Regions from separate parts of the Priestia veravalensis genome, predicted to be linked through region 1. Evidence: a T-box and tRNA genes for the amino acid it is inferred to sense, from the RefSeq annotation. Region 1 holds a T-box; the other holds one or more tRNA genes.

Region 1 (3,417 bases):
CGTAATACTTTTGGAATAACAACTGAACCATCTTCCTGTTGATAGTTCTCTAAAATTGCAGCCACTGTACGCCCAATCGCTAATCCAGATCCATTTAATGTGTGTACGTATTCTGGTTTCCCTTTTGCCTCGCGGCGGAAGCGAATATTAGCTCTTCGCGCTTGGAAACTTTCAAAGTTTGAACAAGAAGAAATTTCACGATATGACTCATAGCTTGGAATCCACACTTCAATATCGTACTTTTTAGCTGCTGTAAATCCTAAGTCTCCAGTACACATGCTTAAAACACGGTATGGCAGTTCTAACAACTGTAATACTTTTTCAGCATGTCCTGTCAGATTTTCAAGCTCAGCGTAAGAATCTTCTGGTTTTACAAAACGAACTAGCTCTACTTTGTTAAATTGATGCTGACGAATTAGTCCACGTGTATCTCTACCAGCTGAACCTGCTTCTGATCTAAAACATGCGCTGTATGCTGTATAAGCTAATGGTAATTGGTCTCCATTAATGATTTCATCACGGTGTAGATTAGTTACGGGAACTTCAGCCGTTGGGATTAAGAAATAGTCTTCCTCTTTAATTTTAAAAGCATCTTCTTCAAACTTAGGAAGCTGCCCTGTTCCTGTCATGCTTGTACGATTAACCATATATGGAGGAAGAATTTCTTCATATCCATGCTCATCCATGTGTAAGTCCATCATAAAGTTGATTAAGGCACGTTCCAAACGAGCTCCTAGGCCTTTATAAAACACGAAACGGCTTCCCGTTACCTTTGCTGCACGTTCAAAGTCTAAAATATTTAAATCTGTTCCTAGATCCCAGTGTGGCTTCGGCTCAAAATTAAATTGACGAACCTCTCCCCATTTTCTAATTTCTACATTTTCATCTTCCGTTTCACCAACTGGAACACTCTCATGTGGAATATTAGGGATTGAAAGTAATAGTTGTTCTAATTCTGTTTCTACAGTACGAAGACGCTCATCTAACTCTTTAATTTTGTCTCCTACTTGACGCATTTCTAAAATCATACTATCTGCATCTTGCTTTTCACGTTTTAATTGAGCAATTTGTTGAGACACTTCATTACGCTTACTCTTTAATTCCTCAGTTTGAACTAATAGCTGTCTGCGCTCTACATCTAACTCTTCAAAGCGCCCAAGATCTGATAAATCTTCTCCGCGGAACTTTAATTTTTCTTTTACTTCTTCAAGATTAGCTCGTAAAACCTTTACGTCTAACATCTATTTACCTCCTTATTTGTATAAAATGGGCAAAATAAAAACTCCCATCCCTATAAAAGGGACGAGAGTTTAGCCCGCGTTGCCACCCTAGTTGAAGGCTCATAAATAAACCTTCCTCTTCAGTCAGATAACGGAATGAACCGAAGCTATCTACTTACTATTTCAATAGCTTGCTCCAGGATGGATTCGTAAAGGCTAAACATCGATTTTCACCAACCATCGACTCTCTAAAGTTTAACTTCTTTACTACTATTTCCTATCAACGCTTTATACTTTTCAACATTGTAATTAATAATCATAATGTACTACAAGTCTATACAAGTTGCAATTGGTTTATACAGGTTTTTTCAGAGACTCTTTCACCATGTCGATAAAATACTCTGTCATACGATGGTCATCCGTTAATTCTGGATGAAACGAACACCCTAAAAATTGTCCCTGTTTTGCAGCTACGATACGATCATCATGAATAGATAGGACTTCCACGTTCTCACCGACTTCTACAATATGAGGCGCACGAATAAATACTCCAATAAAATCATCTGCAACTTCTTTTATATTTAATTTCGCCTCAAAGCTCTCACGTTGGCGACCAAAAGAATTTCGAGCCACCTTAATATTCATAACACCTAAATGAGGCTCATCATAGTCTACAATTTCGCCTGCTAGTAAGATTAGACCAGCACAAGTCCCAAAGATTGGTTTGCCACTTTTAGCAAATTGGCGCAGTGAATCCATAAAGTCATATTTATCAATCAGACGTCTCATTGCCGTACTTTCTCCACCTGGTAAAATGAGCCCGTCCACTTCTTCTAGCTGTTCTACTTTTTTAATAATAATCGCTTCAGCCCCTGTTGCTTCCACTGAATGCGCATGCTCTCTAAATGCACCTTGTAGTCCTAAAACTCCAACCTTCACCATGCTGTTAAAACTCCCTTACTGTTACCAGCCACGCTCTTGCATGCGATTTTCTGGTAATAATGTTGAGATTTCAATACCTTTCATTGCATTTCCTAATCCTTTAGAAAGCTTTGCAATTAACTCATAATCTTCATAATGCGTTGTTGCTTCTACGATTGAACGAGCAAATTTTTCTGGATTATCAGACTTAAAGATACCAGAACCTACAAACACTCCATCTGCTCCTAATTGCATCATTAATGCCGCATCTGCTGGTGTTGCAACGCCACCTGCAGCAAAGTTAACCACTGGAAGGCGACCTTCACGCTTGATTTGTAATAATAGCTCATAAGGTGCACCTAGTAGCTTTGCTTCCGTCATTAACTCAGCTTCGTCCATACCCACTACTTTACGTACTTGTGCGTTCACTTGACGCATATGACGTACAGCTTCTACAATGTTCCCTGTACCTGGTTCACCTTTTGTACGAAGCATAGCAGCGCCTTCTGCAATACGACGTGCAGCTTCGCCTAAATCGCGGCAACCACAAACAAATGGTACTGTAAACGTATTTTTATTCAAATGAAATTCTTCATCTGCTGGTGTTAATACTTCACTTTCATCAATATAGTCTACGCCCATTGCTTCTAAAACACGCGCTTCTACAATGTGACCGATACGTGCTTTAGCCATTACCGGAATTGAAACAGCATTCATAACTTCTTCGACAATTGTCGGATCTGCCATGCGAGATACGCCACCTGCAGCACGAATGTCTGCTGGTACACGTTCTAATGCCATAACTGCAACTGCTCCTGCTGCTTCTGCAATCTTTGCTTGTTCAGCATTAACAACGTCCATAATAACGCCGCCTTTTTGCATTTCCGCCATTCCGCGTTTTACTCTGTCAGTACCTGTAATGTTACTCATGTTTGTCTTCCCCCAGTATAGTTGTATTACACATAATCAATAAATTATGTATACAAAATTCAAAACTTATTGTCTATTTTACCTTATTTTCTGAAAAAATCCTATTAAAATTGTGTAGTTTGAAAAACTTGTCTAAAAAAAGAAGATACTAAATGCAACAAAAATCTTGCTTTAGTATCTCCTTTTATAAATGGTTTATGAATTAAAACCAATTCTTAATATTAGCGGCTGCATCAGACCATACACCTACAAAGAAATCACCTATACTTCGTATTGCTAAAACAAACCAGTTAGCCTTTTCAATCGTAGTATCTGCAACGACAGGCACTTTATTTGTTCCGTTATT
Region 2 (3,417 bases), on a different contig from region 1:
ACACCTAATCGAAGCACAACGACTCGATCAATTTTTTTAGCCCACCTTCCTGCTAAAATAAAGGTTAATGGCTGAAAGATAACAATGACTAAATTATAAATCGCTAAAGCAGAAAACTCTCCTGTTTGTTTCCATAAATACACGTTTACAAATGAATTTGAAATTGAAATGGCTAAAGCATATAGCCCTCCAATGATAAGTAATAACAATAAATCTTTATTAACTTCTACATCTCCAACAACTTTTTTTAATAAAGGCATATAAAAAACTCCTTTTCTCTTCTACCCCTAGTGTGTGAAAAAGAAAAGGAGATATGTAAAAGAATTGGAAAACAAAAAAACCAGTAAAGGCAATAATTGCTTTACTGGTTTTTTCTCTCATTATTTTGCTGCTGCGTAGCGTTTTGCAACTTCGTCCCATTTAATTACATTAAAGAATGCTGAAATGTAATCTGGACGACGGTTTTGGTAGTTTAAGTAGTAAGCATGCTCCCAAACGTCTAGTCCTAGGATTGGTGTTTTACCTTCCATTAGTGGGCTATCTTGGTTTGGTGTACTTGTTACTTCTAATTCACCGTTGTTTACAACTAACCAAGCCCAGCCAGAACCGAAGCGTGTAGTTGCTGCTTTAGCGAATGCATCTTTGAATGCGTCAAAGCTTCCAAACTTACTGCTAATTGCGTCTGCTAACTCGCCTGTTGGCTCGCCGCCACCGTTAGGGCAAAGAATTGTCCAGAATAATGAGTGGTTAGCATGTCCACCACCATTGTTACGTACTGCTGTACGGATATCTTCTGGTACAGCATCCATATTTGAGATTAACTCTTCAACACTTTTAGAAGCTAAATCAGCTTTTCCTTCTACTGCTGCGTTTAAGTTTGTAACGTAAGTGTTATGGTGTTTCGTATGGTGAATGTTCATCGTTTCTTTGTCGATGTGTGGTTCAAGTGCATCATATGCATAAGGTAATTGTGGTAATTCGTAAGCCATGGGTAATTCCTCCTTTAAAATATATACCTAATTTGGTGAAAGAAAACTCACCTCATGTTTTTAGATTAGCAAATTTAACCTACGCTTTCAATGAAAAAGCATTTAATCATCACTTATATTTACCTGTTTCCCACTGTCTATCCTATTTAAACGTAAAATTTTATTTGAAAACAAAATAAAAAATCTTTCTTCACAATTGTAAAGAAAGATTAATCAACAATATGTATGGCGGAGGAAGAGGGATTCGAACCCCCGCGGGCTTTAACACCCCTGTCGGTTTTCAAGACCGATCCCTTCAGCCGGACTTGGGTATTCCTCCAACCTTTTCATGGTGGACCCTGCAGGACTCGAACCTGCGACCGGACGGTTATGAGCCGTCTGCTCTAACCAGCTGAGCTAAGGGTCCTTGGCTCCACAGGTAGGACTCGAACCTACGACCGATCGGTTAACAGCCGATTGCTCTACCACTGAGCTACTGTGGAATAATAGTATGTATGCTTTGTCACTTAAAGGAATAGCGGCGGAGGGGATCGAACCCCCGACCTCACGGGTATGAACCGTACGCTCTAGCCAGCTGAGCTACACCGCCATGGCTCCACAGGTAGGACTCGAACCTACGACCGATCGGTTAACAGCCGATTGCTCTACCACTGAGCTACTGTGGAACGATATAACATTTATTAGCGACATTAAAAATTTAACATGTTTTTAATTAAAAGTCAACAAATTATTATAAAACAACGATAAGAAAGTAAATAATCATTGCCGCCTGTATAATTCCTTTTGAAATAGCACCGCTGAAAAAGCCAACTAACGATCCAAAACCAATCTTTATAGCATTTTGAAAATTCGTACGGTGTACAACTAACTCACCAATCACCGCCCCTAAAAATGGGCCAATTAATATACCAAGCCCAGGAATTAAGAATGGACCAACCAACAATCCAATGGTGCTTCCCCAAATACCCGCTTTTGTTCCACCGAACTTTTTAACACCAATTAGATTTGCCAAATAATCAGCGGCAAAAAGTGCTGCCACAAGCAGACCTTGAATAAGCACAAACAAGAAAGTATATGGTTCAAAACTATAGAAAAACCCGTACAATAAAAATCCAAGTGCTACAAACAGTACGCTTGGAATAATAGGATAGACTAATCCAATAAATGATACAACAAAACAAATTGCAATGAGTGTCCAATATAAAAAGTCCAACTTAACACGTTTCCTTTCATCTCAATCTCTATTTACTATTATTATCAAACAGTATACACTGTAACAACTTTTTTGATAATAATATTCCATAAAAAAGAGCAACTCGTTAACGAGTCGCTCTTTTTAGCTTATTGAGATTTTTGAGTCACACTCTTTTGATTTTCTCCTAACACTGCTTCTGCAATATTAACTGCGTGATCTCCAATACGCTCTAAGTTACTAATAATGTCAACAAATACAATACCAGCTGAGCCTGTGCAAGCACCTTCGTTTAAGCGTAAAATATGCTTTTTACGAAGTGAACGCTCCATGCTGTCGATTTGATTTTCTTGTTGCATTACGTGAACAGCTTTTTCACGATCGTTGTTCTCTAGTGCTGCAACAGCTTCTTTAACTGTTGAAATTGTTAGTTCAAACATTTCTGCTAAATCTTTATTAGCTTCAGATGTTACCTTTACTTTGTTAGTAATTTGATAATCAACAAGCTCTACGATATTTTCAAAATGATCTCCAATACGTTCAATATCACGAGCCGTGTCTAACAGCATTGAATGCTCTTCACTTTCTGAAGCTGACATAGAAGAAGAAGAAAGTAAAATTAAATAGTTAGTAATTTTTTTATCTAAATTGTTAATGGCATCTTCAATTTGTAAAGCCATATCAGAATGCTTATGTTGCTTCGTTTTCAAATAATTGTTTGCTTCTTCTAATCCAATTGTTGAGAATTGCCCCATACGAACGAGCTCTTCTTTTGCTTGTCCTAACGCAATTGATGGTGATTGTTCAATAAAAACTGGATCTAGATGTTTCGGTTTAAAGTCAACTAGCGCATCGTCTCCAGGAATTACTTTTGTTACGATATAAGCCAAGAACCCGATTAATGGGAACTGAATAATTGTGTTAGAAATATTAAATGCACCGTGCGCAAATGCAATTGTCATTTCTGGATTTAAACTTAGTGCCCCTTGCAGATAGATGATAATTTTAGTAAATAACGGTAAAATAATTAAGAAAATTACTGTACCCACAATATTAAATACAACATGAGTTAACGCTGCGCGTCTTGCAGCAACGCTTGCACCAATGGATGCTAAAATTGCCGTAATAGTTGTACCAATATTATCACCAAACAATACCGGTAACGCTGCATAAATATCGATTGCTCCTTGGCCAAATAGCTCCTGTAAGATACCAATTGTTGCACTTGAGCTTTGA

What was found. A T-box is a leader RNA that pairs with one kind of tRNA and senses whether it is charged. The one in region 1 lies ahead of serS (serine--tRNA ligase), so its partner is inferred to be a tRNA-Ser.
Region 2: it has a tRNA-Ser gene. The T-box ahead of serS (serine--tRNA ligase) is inferred to sense a tRNA for this amino acid. The anticodon was not compared.

The regions. Positions count from the first base shown of each region.
Region 1 is NZ_KQ758699.1:8,595-12,011, forward strand. Features, by position in the region: gene serS (serine--tRNA ligase) at 1-1,241, opposite strand, end outside; T-box leader at 1,296-1,513, opposite strand; gene pdxT (pyridoxal 5'-phosphate synthase glutaminase subunit PdxT) at 1,575-2,162, opposite strand; gene pdxS (pyridoxal 5'-phosphate synthase lyase subunit PdxS) at 2,184-3,071, opposite strand; gene AS180_RS18615 (serine hydrolase) at 3,274-3,417, opposite strand, start outside.
Region 2 is NZ_KQ758690.1:1,049-4,465, reverse strand. Features, by position in the region: gene AS180_RS17675 (MFS transporter) at 1-260, opposite strand, end outside; gene sodA (superoxide dismutase SodA) at 381-989, opposite strand; tRNA gene AS180_RS17665 (tRNA-Ser) at 1,216-1,308, opposite strand; tRNA gene AS180_RS17660 (tRNA-Ile) at 1,319-1,395, opposite strand; tRNA gene AS180_RS17655 (tRNA-Asn) at 1,397-1,471, opposite strand; tRNA gene AS180_RS17650 (tRNA-Met) at 1,505-1,578, opposite strand; tRNA gene AS180_RS17645 (tRNA-Asn) at 1,580-1,654, opposite strand; gene AS180_RS17640 (DUF456 domain-containing protein) at 1,720-2,202, opposite strand; gene AS180_RS17635 (Na/Pi cotransporter family protein) at 2,331-3,417, opposite strand, start outside.